2 linked regions of the Bacillus pumilus genome follow. The protein of the gene in region 2 interacts with the protein of the main gene of each other region in a pairwise test. Links are inferred from orthologs where the notes say so. Each region holds a gene or a part of one and is shown on either strand. Other genes may lie near its edges.

Region 1 (4,999 bases), 1.2 Mb from region 2 along the record:
CATGCTTTGCTGCTAATTCAATCATGTCATGATGGGCATTCGTATGTCCAATAGAAGGAATAATGTTTTTTTCTTGCAACAATGAAAGAAAAGCAAAGTCAGGGTCTTCTTCAGGTGCAAACGTGACAATTCGAATAAGGTGTTCAGAAGCATCCAGCCATTTTTTAAAAAGAGGGAGATTGGGCTGCTTTATCCATTGAACAGGCTGTGCCCCTGCTTTATCTTTCGAAATAAAAGGACCTTCAAGATGGATACCTAAACATTGTGCCTGAACGCCTGCTTGTTCTTCATTGTATGGTTTCCACTGGGCGACATTTTTAAGTGCTTGCTCTATCTCTTGATGGTTTTGAGTGATGGTTGTGGCTAAAAAACTTGTCGTTCCTTCTGACGGTAAGTGATCAGCGATTGTATTCATGGCTTCTGATGTCGCATCCATCATATCTGCTCCATATCCACCATGGATGTGAATATCAATCATTCCGGGAAGTAAATAAAAGTTTTCCCGGGAAATATATACTTTTTCATAATTTCCTGTCGGTGGTGTTGTTGAAATATAGTCAATCTTGCCGTCGCGTAAACCGACAAAACCGTTTGCAATCATTTCAGTCTTTGTCACAATATGAATATTGGAGAGCAATAAAGAGCTGCTCATGATTGTGCCCCCTTTAGTCATTGTCTTTGATTTAGTTTACCCTTTTTAAGTATAGTTGTCTATACCAGTAAATGAAAGGAAACAGGAACAGGATAAAATACTGTTTTGGGATCATCATTGAAAGTGATAAAATAGAGCTGTATTTCTGAATCGCCTGTGATAAAAGGAGGAAGAAGCGTGCCGAAAGTTCGTACGAAGGACATAATGGAACAATTTCATCTTGAACTGGTAAGTGGGGAAGAAGGGATTAATCGTCCCATTACAATCAGTGATCTTTCCAGACCAGGTATTGAAATGGCTGGTTATTTTACATATTACCCAAAAGAAAGAGTTCAACTTTTAGGGAAAACAGAGCTTTCTTTTTTTGAACAGCTCCCAGAACGCGAACGAAAGCAGAGAATGATGTCTCTTTGTACTGATATTACTCCTGCAATTATTTTGTCACGAGATCGTGAAGTGCCGAAGGAGTTAATTGAAGCTTCAAATGAAAATGGCGTACCTGTGTTACGTTCAAGCCTAAAAACGACAAGACTGTCGAGTCGTTTGACCAACTTTTTAGAAAGCAAGCTTGCACCAACGACTGCTATTCATGGTGTGCTCGTAGATGTATATGGTGTAGGTGTATTGTTAATTGGAAAAAGCGGAGTAGGAAAAAGTGAAACAGCCTTAGAATTAGTGAAGAGAGGACACAGGCTGGTCGCAGATGATTGCGTAGAAATCCGTCAAGAGGATCAGGATACGTTAGTCGGAAGCGCACCTGAGCTGATTGAACATCTTTTAGAAATCCGTGGATTAGGCATTATTAATGTGATGACCTTATTTGGAGCTGGGGCTGTCAGAAGCTATAAGAGAATTACGATTGTGATGAATCTTGAACTTTGGGAACAAGGCAAACAGTACGATCGTTTAGGACTTGAAGAAGAGAAGATGCGAATCATCGATACAGATGTACCGAAGCTGACCATTCCTGTCCGGCCTGGACGAAACTTAGCGGTTATTATTGAAGTGGCTGCGATGAACTTCAGGTTAAAACGCATGGGACATAATGCGGCGGAACAATTTACAAGTAAACTAGCCGATGTCATTGAAGACAATGGCCAAGATGAATAGGAGTTGTCTATATGAACGAAGCGATTCAGCCAATTGATCCGATTGCTTTTCAGCTCGGACCTCTTTCGGTTCATTGGTATGGTGTGATCATTGGGGTAGGAGCCTTACTAGGACTCTGGCTCGCACTGAGAGAATGTGAGAAAAGAGGAATCAATAAAGATACGTTTATTGATTTAATCTTATTTGCCATTCCAATAGCGATTATTTGTGCACGAATTTATTATGTATCCTTCGAATGGGATTACTATCAGCAGCACCCAAATGAAATCATTAAGATTTGGCATGGCGGAATTGCCATTCATGGCGGGCTGATAGGCGCTGTGCTGACAGCAATCGTCTTCACAAAAGTGAAAAGGGTGTCCTTCTGGAAAATAGCGGATGTAGCAGCACCTAGTATTTTACTAGCGCAAGCCATTGGACGCTGGGGGAACTTTATTAATCAGGAAGCGCATGGTGAGGCTGTTTCAAGAGCCTTTTTAGAGAATTTGCATTTGCCTGAGTTTATCATTAATCAAATGTATATTGATGGGACGTATTATCACCCAACGTTCTTATACGAATCATTATGGAATCTTGCCGGTGTTGTGATCTTGATTTTATTACGTAGAACATCGATGCGTAGAGGCGAAATCTTCTTGTCTTATTTAATTTGGTATTCAATCGGTCGTTTCTTCATAGAGGGTATGAGAACGGACAGTTTAATGCTGACAGAACATCTTCGAATCGCTCAAATGATTTCGATTGCCATTTTTGCAGTGGCTGTTTTGCTGATCATCTTTAGAAGAATAAAAGGGTACGCATCGATTCCGTATAAAGAGAACAACTCATCGAATTAAAGCAGGGGGGATCAAAGAGATGGGGGAGACATGGAAAAACGGCTTAAAAGCGGGGCTATCGACTACTTGGACACTTGGAAAAGTCATCTTTCCGGTTACCATTCTCGTCAGTATCTTGCAGCATACGCCTGTTATGGATTGGATGATTCAATTCATACGGCCATTGATGGGATTGTTTGGTCTTTCAGGGGAAGCAGCTATTCCTCTTGTATTAGGAAATGTGCTGAACTTGTATGCAGGCATTGCCGCCATTTTGACACTAGATCTTCCCGTGAAGGAAGTGTTCATTTTGGCCGTGATGCTCTCCTTTTGCCATAACCTGATGATTGAATCGACAGTGGCAGCAAAGGTTGGACTCAGAGTGTCTGTCATTTTGCTTGTCAGAATCAGTCTCGCTGTTGTTTCCGCTATTGTCATTCATCTCGTTTGGCAGGGAGGCCAGGAGCCGGCACAATATGGATTGCTAACGACAGCTCAGACGGCTGATGTGCCTTCCAGCTGGTACATGATTGTCCTTGTTGCTTTACAAAAAGCCGTACTCGGTGTGCTCCAGCTCGCCTGTATTGTCATCCCTCTTATGATCATCATTCAATTCATGAGAGATCTAGGATGGCTCCATACGCTATCTAGGTGGCTGTCTCCATTTACGAGAATGCTTGGAATGAAAGAAAATACGTCGATGACGATGGTCGCTGGGTTAACCATTGGTCTGGCATACGGGGCTGGCGTGATGATGAAGGCAGTGGAAGAGGATGGCGTGAGTAAAAAGGATTTAACTCTTGCTTTCATTTTCCTTGTCGCCTGTCATGCAGTGGTCGAAGATACGCTCATATTTATTCCACTTGGGATCCCTGTGTGGCCGCTTCTTGTCATCCGCCTAGTATCTGCAATTTTATTAACAGCTGTTATTAGCTATATTTGGCGAAAGCGCGAGCTTGCAGCTGTTAGAAAGGAAGCCATATGAACGAATCAACTATTAACACCGTGCTATTTGATTTAGATGGCACATTAATCAATACGAATGAATTAATTATTGCTTCATTTCAACATACGCTTGATCATTATTACCCTGGTCAGTACAGCCGTGAAGAGATTCTTCATTTTATTGGTCCATCATTATTTGATACATTCTCTGCGATGGACCCTGATCTAACGGATGACATGATTCAGATGTACCGTACATTTAATCATGAACAGCATGATCTGCTTGTGACTGAATATGAGACTGTTTTAGATACATTGAAAGTCTTGCAGGATCGAGGATTTAAGCTTGGTATTGTCACAACAAAGATACGTGACACAGTGTTAATGGGATTGAAGCTGACCGGTTTAGAGCCATTCTTTGAGGTGATTGTGACGCTCGATGATGTCCAAAATGAAAAGCCGCATCCTGAGCCAGTTCAACTGGCATTATCCAAGCTTGGCAGCGATCCACATGAAGCGGTGATGGTCGGTGACAATTATCACGATATTCTGTCTGGTCAAGCGGCAGGGACAAAAACAGCAGGTGTTGCTTGGTCGATTAAGGGAGAAGAAGCCCTTTTCAAGCATCGCCCTGATTTTATGTTAAAGAAAATGAGTGATCTCCTGGCGATTGTTGGAGCTGATTGAGTTGAGAAAAACAGATCGTTATCCTGTAAAAGGGGTCAATTCGTTACGACAAGTGTATCGGACGGTTCCTTTTTTCAAAGTGGTGAAAAACTTTATTTTCATTCAAATCGCACGGTACACGCCCTTTATGGGAATGAAAAATTGGATATACAGAACCTTTCTTCGTATGAAGGTCGGCGAAGATACAGCGTTTGCCTTAATGGTCATGGTGGATCTCATGTTTCCTGAGAAAATCAAAGTCGGTCGAAATTCGGTGATTGGCTATAACACCACCATTTTGACCCATGAGTATTTGATTAAAGAATATAGACTTGGGGAAGTCTATATTGGTGATGAAGTCTTAATTGGAGCCAATTCCACCATTTTACCTGGTGTGACCATTGGGGATGGAGCGATCGTGTCAGCTGGTACACTTGTTCATAAGGATGTTCCAGCAGGTTCATTTGTTGGAGGAAATCCAATGCGCATGATTTATACGAAAGAAGAAATGAAAGTACGTCAATCTAAGTCTGCTGAGTAGCTCGGCAGACTTTTTTGTTGACAATATGTTATGGTGTAACTATAATGATTACAACAGAGGTGAGAAAACATGAAAATCAGCAGCAGATTTACTGTCGCTGTCCATATTCTGGCCTTGCTATCACTTGAAAAAGGATCATTACAGACATCTGAGGATATCGCGGGAAGTGTGAATACAAACCCAGTTGTTATCCGCCGGATTATGAGTAAATTAAAAAAAGCAGGCCTAATCTCAACGAGTCTTGGTAAAGGTGGTTCTCAGCTGAACCGC
Region 2 (7,899 bases):
TTGATTTCTTTCTAATTCAAATGAGATATTTTTTAGAACGGGATTCTTCGTATATCCACCCGTTACATCTTTTACAGTGAGAAGGGACATGAATTCGTTCCTTTCTTTCGTTTTTCCTTTATAGTAACAAAAACGAAAGGTAATTTGAAATGTTTACCTATAGACAAGTCATGAATAAAAAATAGGCATCTTGGTCATCATAATGTATGTAGAAGAAATGAACTTGATGACCAATAAGTAAATGAGGTGTTTGTTAAAGGCAAAGAACCGCATGACAAGTTGGTTTTTCATCTAAAAACCTTAGCTTCTGTTTTGCTTCACTGATTCTTGATTTTTGTGTCCTATACAATATGTATACGACAAACCAAAACGTCAAATGAGGTGTTTACGGCAGAAATAGCAGGCATATGAATTCTTTATTTCAGTAAATAGAGAATTCAAAAGGCATATCGAATGAAAGCATCAGCATTTCTTCTGCAGGAGCAGGATGAGCGACCAAAGGAGTTCGCTTGTCCTGTTTTCTTTTTTGCTCATTTTTGTGATACGATGAAGGAAAATGAATGAGGAGTGACATGACGTGAGCGATTGTATTTTTTGCAAGATCATTGATGGAGACATTCCATGTGCAAAAGTATATGAAGACGAGCATGTATTGGCTTTTCTAGATATTAGCCAAGTAACAAAAGGGCATACCCTTGTAATCCCGAAAATACATAAAGAAAACATCTATGACATGACACCAGAAGTGTCTAATCACTACTTCCAAGCGATTCCGAAAATTGCAAGGGCGATCAAACAGGAATTTGAACCCATTGGATTAAACCTTTTAAACAACAATGGCGAAAAAGCTGGACAATCTGTGTTCCATTACCACATGCATATCATTCCGCGTTACGGCAAAGGCGATGGCTTTGGTGCCGTATGGAAATCACATCAAGATCAATATACGTCAGAGGATTTAAAAGACATTTCTTCTGCCATTCATACGCGCCTTACCTCATCTTAATAGATGAGGTTTTTCTCATTTCTACCCCTTTTTCTCCCCTTTGTTTCTTAATAGTAAGATATTTAGAACGATTCAAATTTTTTGTCCAATTGCTTCAAATTTGTGATAGGATGGTTTTATCTTTTGATCCATTAACGCGAGAAATAGGGAGAGATTGTGATGAAGCGAACGACGAATTTTAATGCTGGTCCTGCGGCACTGCCGCTAGAAGTGCTTAAAAAGGCACAGGAAGAACTTGTTGATTTTAAACAAACTGGAATGTCTGTAATGGAGCTGTCGCATCGCAGTGGTGAATATGAAGAAGTCCACAATAAGGCAAAATCATTGTTGGTTGAACTGATGGACATTCCTGAAGATTACGAAGTCCTCTTTTTACAGGGCGGAGCTAGCCTTCAATTTGCGATGATTCCTATGAACTTCTTACATGAAGGCGAAACGGCTCATTTCATTCAAACAGGCGCTTGGTCAGAAAAAGCATTATCAGAAGCAAAAGGGTTTGGTGAAACATCTGTGTTTGCTTCAAGTGAAGACGACAACTACTCGTATATTCCAGAAGTAGATGCCTCCGCTTTAACAGATGGCGCTTATTTACACATCACATCAAACAATACGATCTTCGGCACTCAGTGGAAAACGTTCCCTGGTACATCATTACCGCTCATTGCGGATATGTCCAGTGATATTCTCAGCAAAAAAATCGATGTTTCTCAATTTGATCTCATTTATGCTGGGGCACAAAAAAACTTAGGGCCTTCTGGTATCACGATTGTGATCGCGCGCAAACGTTTATTAGAAAAAGAGAAAAAGAGCACACCGAAAATATTAAAATATTCAACACACGCAAAAGCTGCCTCTCTTTATCACACCCCACCGACTTTTGCGATTTATATGCTGTCTCTTGTCCTTGACCATGTTAAACAGGCTGGCGGCGTAGAAGCAGCGGAAAAAAGAAATGAACAAAAAGCAGGCATTCTCTACGACACAATTGATCAAAGCGGCGGTTTTTACAAAGGACACGCACGCACTGACAGCCGGTCGCATATGAATGTCACATTTACCCTTCGTGATGATGCACTCACTGCATCCTTTGTAGAGAAAGCAAAGCATGAACAAATGGTTGGACTTGCCGGTCATCGTTCTGTCGGTGGATGCAGAGCATCTATTTACAATACGGTATCGATTGAAGACTGCCAAAAGCTTGCGGACTTTATGAAAAAGTTCCAGCAAGAAAATGAGTGAAAAAGCTTTTCTATAGAGAAATAAATTTGTTATAATAACGAGAAATATAAAGTGATGACTCTTGCAATAAATGATGAGCCATATTATTGGAGAGTGCTAAGAGCTTAGCAGAGGAGAGCATAGAAATGAAAACAAAAGAATTAGTCATTATGTCATTGCTTGCAGCAATGGGAGCTGTTTTGCATACGATTTTCCCGCCCATCTTTTTCGGAATGAAACCTGATATGATGCTGGTCATGATGTTTTTAAGCATCATCCTTTTCCCAAAGGTACAGCATGTCGTGGTGATTGCCCTTGTAACAGGCGCCATTTCTGCATTAACAACAGGTTTCCCAGGCGGACAAATTCCAAATATGATTGATAAACCAGTGACAGCCTTTATCTTCTTAGCCCTTTTCTTATCTTGCATGAAGATAAAGAACAAAGTAGTGCTGACCGCTGTGTTAACTGCGATTGGAACCATCGTATCCGGCGTGATTTTCCTATCTGCCGCATTACTGATCACTGGACTGCCAGCTGCATTACCTGCACTTCTTGTAGGCGTCGTCCTGCCAGCAGCCGTGATTAATACCATTGCTATGGTATTTGTCTTCCCAATTGCTCAGTCCATTCTCAGACGTGCAAGAATGATAGAAGTTGCTTAACAAATAATCGAACCTCTTCATAATAGATGAAGAGGTTTTTTTTCATGCTTTTATAAAAGAAAAAGGGTCAAAAGCAAAATGAGGAGCGAAATTCCTGCACCTGCCGCACACACAAGTGCTTTTTGCTTTAATACATGTTTTGGCGGATAAGACCCCGCATACCCCAGCTGTCTTGCATAATGAATAGAGCCACCTGTAAAAACGACACCGATACACGTAAAAACGAACAGAAAGACAGACAACCTTCTCCCCTCCCTTTTCTTCAAAAGTATGCTAAAATAAAGCAAGCTATGTATGGAAGTTCAATGAAGCTGATCGTCAGCTCAGAGAGAACATGCGAATGTGTAAAATTTGACTAGAGGTGATTTGAATGGCTAGTGGACGTTCTTTATTAACAGGATTATTTGTAGGCGGTCTCCTCGGAGGTGCGGCAGTGCTCCTGACGACTCCCTCTTCTGGCAGAGATGTGCGCGGAAAGATGAAAGACGGCTATGACAAATTCGAAGATACGCTGACAAGATTAAAAAGAGATGGACAAGCTTTAAAAGAGCAAATTGTTGAAACAGCAAAAGAAAGTGCAGAGGTCATTAAAGAAGTCGGAACTGAATTACAAACATCGATTCAGCAATGGCGTGAAGAAATCAAGCCTCATCAGCAGGATTTGCAAAAGGAAATTCAGGAAATTGAGGAAAAGCTCAAGCAACTGGAGAAAACCTTACAAAACTAATATACTCAAGAAAAAATATTCGTTTACAAAAGTGTGCGGGGTGCGTATCCCGCACTTTTTTTGTTGAAAAAAGGTTATTTTGACAATGTTTTTCATGAGTTTTAAAAATTCTTGAATTTTCAGCTTTATTAATCTTTATTTTATTGGCATAATAGAATTACAAGAAAAAGAGAAGTAGGTGAAATGGATGAATCATTCGGAACAGCCTTTCGATGTAAAAGAAGCACTTTTATTCAGTCAAAGAATGGCCCAATTGAGCAAAGCTCTTTGGAAATCCATTGAAAAGGACTGGCAGCAGTGGATCAAACCGTATAACCTAAATATCAATGAACATCATATTTTGTGGATTGCGTATCAATTAAAAGGAGCTTCAATATCAGAAATTGCAAAGTTTGGCGTCATGCACGTATCAACAGCGTTTAACTTCTCCAAGAAACTGGAGGAACGAGGATTTTTAAAATTTTCTAAAAAGTTAAACGATAAACGCAATACGTATATTGAGCTAACGCCAAAAGGCGAAGAGACATTCCATAAACTACTCGAAGATTATGACCCGGCAAGAACTGGTATTGTCAAAGGCGCACAGCCGCTTCATGACATTTACGGAAAATTCCCTGAGATTTTAGAAATGATGTGTATTATCCGAAACATCTATGGTGAGGACTTCATGGAGATTTTTGAGAAATCGTTTTCAAACATTGAGAAGGACTTTTTGAACGAGCGAGGAAGAGTCACTAAAAAGTCTGAGGAACTTGAAGACTCAGCTGATGCAGCAGAAAAAGCGGCTAAAGCAAATCAAATTGTTTAATGATCTTTATAAATTCATTCATTAACGGCTGAAACAGCCCTTGATCATGCAATGCAAATATCGTCTCATGCACATCCAGCTTTTCAATTAACTGTCCTGCAAAAAGCGCAAGCATATCGTCAAACATGACGTAGCCTTGTGCTTTTTGCTTGTCCATTTCCTCTGAAAGCTCAGCACAAATACGCTCAATTTCCTGCGCTTCTTCTTTCGATACCTGCTGCCTCATCAATAATGCATAATATGGATAACGGCTCATATCGGTCGCCGTCAGCAAAAGTTCCATATAATATTCGAGCTGGCTCATTCGTTCCTCAATACTCATGTACGTTCCCTCTTTCTCTTAGTCTTTCTATTCTAGCCGAAATTACTCATTGACGAAAGAGACGAACCTCCCTCTTCTGTCTTTTTTTCTTGAAAAATCCAAAGTTTCCTCTCTTTATTCCATATGAACACCACATTTTATTTTTTTTCATAAAAACCATTGATTTTTATCCTCAGGAAGAGTAAATTATCTTGAGATATTCAATTAGTTTTTTAAGATTGGAAGGATGAAAAATGAATTGTTGGAAGACCATTAATCTTGAAAAGGATTATGGTTATACAAGACTGCTGATTTCAGCCATAAGTCTTGCTATACTTTTTTTCATTACGGCTTTTTTATGTTTTCAACTGACTCATCCTGAAACGAGACTAAGCAGTCACAACGCACCGCTTTTTGCTATGCTTTTACTTGTGACGTTGCTTGTCCACCGTGTGGTTCACTTGATCCCAGTGATGAAAAACAAGAAAAAAATGACGTTATTTAAACGAAATTGCTGGCAGCGTGTGCCAAAGAACATCATGCTTTATTCACTTCTTAGTCCATTTTGTGTGATTTCACCGGTTTACTTTGTGTTAGGTGTGGCGTTTCCTATGTATGCACACTATTTTATCATCATCGCAAGTATTCATGCAGGCTATTGTTTGCCTGACTTTTTATTTGCATGGAAACTGCTCAAAGCACCTAAATCCTGCATCATCGATCAAGCCCAAGACGAGTTTGATATTTTAGTTGACCAAACATCCTCATCATGAGGTTTTTAAAGCCAACTTCTATCTTTTTCATAAAATATTTGGTAATGTAGTATGGGAATAGCATAGAGAGGGGGGATCTCCGATAGTTTTATTTTACTTCATCGTCTTTGCCGCGTTTATTGTGTATTCAATAAACAGGCTTACTAATACATTATGCCTTGTCAGAGAGATTCCTGAAGAACGGCAAGATAAGGTGTTTCGCTTTATCAATGTATCGATACTGATCTTACTGATCTCATCATTTGTTGAAATTACCATATCTATTTAAGATCAAAGCAAAAGCTGCCAGTTTGAGGGCAGCTTTTTGTGTATATTCATTATTAGCAAATCCAAGATGCACCGATAATGATCAATAAGATGAATAACACGACGACTAGTGCAAAACCGCCAGCGAAGACTTCTCCTCCCATGTAAAAACACCTCCTGCCAATTCTTCCTCTGTTCTAAGCTCAGTGTATGCAATAAAATTGAAAACGTTTAGGCACCTGTCATCGTTTGAAAAAAGAACCGCCCGCACGCATGGCAGGACGGCTCCTTTCTGTCACAGCGATTTAATTAGTAAAGATATGCTGCACCAACGATGATCAGCAAAATGAATAGCACGACCAATAAAGCAAACCCATTAGAATATCCTGCTCCCATATAATTCAGCCTCCTTTTTGTGATCACTATATGTGTATGTCGCGCGCAAATTTTTGACTAGACGAATGCCCTTCCATTTGCATTTCTTTTTACTGCGTGTCACAATATGTTATGATACAAGCAATGATAAATAAATTGGAAAGATTAGGAGTGTTTTTTGAATGAAAAAAATGGCTTTAGCAGCTGTAACAGCAGTTAGTGTTTTAACTCTTGGCGCATGCAGTAGCGGTGATAAAGATGTCATCGCAACAACAAAATCAGGAGATGTCACAAAAGAAGAGCTTTATACAACTCTTAAGAAACAAGCAGGTGGAGATGCTTTAAATCTACTTGTTCAACAAAAGGTTCTTGCTGACAAATACAAAGTATCTGATAAAGAAATTGATAAGAAAATGGAAGAATATAAAAAGACACTTGGTGAAGATCGTTTAAAACAACTTCAAGATGAATTTGGAAAAGATTACATCAAAGATCAAGTGAAATATGAGCTGCTGACTCAAAAGGCTGCCAAAGCTAACATCAAAATCACTGATAAAGAAGTAAAAGCGTATTACGATGACCTAAAAGGGAAAATCCGCGCAAGCCACATTCTTGTAGCTGATAAGAAAACAGCTGACGAAGTGGAAAAGAAATTAGATAAAGGTGAAAAATGGGATGCTGTAGTGTCTGAATATTCAACTGATACTGCTTCAGCTGCACAAGGCGGAGATGTAGGCTGGTTCGCAAAAGAAGGTCAAATGGACGAGAACTTCAGTAAAGCTGCATTCAAACTAAAAGTGAATGAAATCAGCAAACCAGTGAAATCACAATTCGGCTACCATATCATTAAAAAGACCGAAGAACGCGGTAAATATGATGACATGAAAGCAGACTTGAAAAAAGAACTACTTGATCAAAAACAAGCAGACACAAATGAAATCCAAACCATCTTAAACAAATTGGTGAAAGATGCAGATGTGAAAGTAAAAGATAAAGAGCTTGAAAACACGTTTAAAGAAAAATCTCAACAACCTGCACAACAACAACAACAAAACCAATAATCACCAAAAACCCCTCTGCCGTGATCAGGCAGAGGGGTTTTTATAACATCTGATTAAGCAATCGAGTGATCTTCATGTGCCGCCGAATCTTGGGATCTTTTCATTTGCTGTCCCTGACGTCTGCGCTCTCTTTCTTGCTCCATTCGCTCGATAAAAATCTCTCCTTCCTTCTCAATAAAGGATTGATCAATCTCTTGCTCCTCTTTGGCCGTTGTCATTAATTTATACGCACAGAAAATAATGCCAATGATACATGCATACACCCACCATGGAAAAAACAACATTTTTTCATCGCCTCCTTTTTTTCAGAACAGCTCTCTTTTCCTTTGTGTTACATGCTTATGCAAAAAGAAGACAAGTTATGAAAAAAACGCCCGCATAAGCGGACGTTCTCACATGATTACTCGTGAAAAGTTGGTTTATAAAATGAACGATTCTCTAACGCAAAAATACGTTCTGTATATTCTCCTGGCTTCACATGCTCAAGCGCACGATCCATCATATTCATCTTCGCATCTAAATTATCAATATAGTGGAGAATTTCGGCTTCCTTCACCATTGGTGGTTTCGGGCTTCCCCACTCACCTTTTCCGTGATGACTTAGTACTAAGTGCTGTAGAATTAAAATTTCTTCTGAATCAATCCCAAGCTCTTCAGCAGCTTTCGCAATTTCTGTCACCATAATTGATATATGACCAATTAAATTCCCTTCCACCGTA

Evidence for each region. The genes of interacting proteins can lie anywhere in the genome.
Region 1: the proteins of GPS65_RS10225 (region 2) and hprK interact in binary tests that used the Bacillus subtilis proteins (3 or more experiments, as listed by UniProt). The link is inferred for Bacillus pumilus from one-to-one orthologs.

The regions. Positions count from the first base shown.
Region 1 is NZ_CP047089.1:881,726-886,724, reverse strand. Bases 1-2,795 are described here. They hold hprK (HPr(Ser) kinase/phosphatase), read left to right. Parts: upstream 1-829; coding sequence 830-1,762; downstream 1,763-2,795. Other genes in these bases: GPS65_RS04420 (nucleoside recognition domain-containing protein), read left to right, coding at 2,618-2,795; lgt (prolipoprotein diacylglyceryl transferase), read left to right, coding at 1,774-2,598; nagA (N-acetylglucosamine-6-phosphate deacetylase), read right to left, coding at 1-652. Also shown: more of GPS65_RS04420, read left to right, coding at 2,796-3,562; pyrophosphatase PpaX, read left to right, coding at 3,559-4,209; GPS65_RS04410 (acyltransferase), read left to right, coding at 4,211-4,729; GPS65_RS04405 (Rrf2 family transcriptional regulator), read left to right, coding at 4,799-4,999. UniProt on the Bacillus subtilis protein: Catalyzes the ATP- as well as the pyrophosphate-dependent phosphorylation of 'Ser-45' in HPr, a phosphocarrier protein of the phosphoenolpyruvate-dependent sugar phosphotransferase system (PTS).
Region 2 is NZ_CP047089.1:2,081,783-2,089,681, reverse strand. What follows is about bases 2,858-5,613. They hold GPS65_RS10225 (HTH-type transcriptional regulator Hpr), read left to right. Parts: upstream 2,858-3,803; coding sequence 3,804-4,424; downstream 4,425-5,613. Other genes in these bases: GPS65_RS19460 (hypothetical protein), read left to right, coding at 5,581-5,613; GPS65_RS10215 (DUF3267 domain-containing protein), read left to right, coding at 4,980-5,498; GPS65_RS10220 (YhaI family protein), read right to left, coding at 4,402-4,746; GPS65_RS10230 (YtxH domain-containing protein), read left to right, coding at 3,260-3,616; yhzF (membrane protein YhzF), read right to left, coding at 2,940-3,131. Outside these bases: GPS65_RS10255 (ABC transporter ATP-binding protein), read right to left, coding at 1-90; GPS65_RS10250 (HIT family protein), read left to right, coding at 578-1,006; serC (3-phosphoserine/phosphohydroxythreonine transaminase), read left to right, coding at 1,166-2,245; more of GPS65_RS10240, read left to right, coding at 2,371-2,857; more of GPS65_RS19460, read left to right, coding at 5,614-5,766; GPS65_RS10205 (YjcZ family sporulation protein), read right to left, coding at 5,819-5,908; GPS65_RS10200 (YjcZ family sporulation protein), read right to left, coding at 6,054-6,140; GPS65_RS10195 (peptidylprolyl isomerase), read left to right, coding at 6,302-7,180; GPS65_RS10190 (sporulation YhaL family protein), read right to left, coding at 7,234-7,464; 3'-5' exoribonuclease YhaM, read right to left, coding at 7,581-7,899. UniProt on the Bacillus subtilis protein: Negative regulator of protease production and sporulation.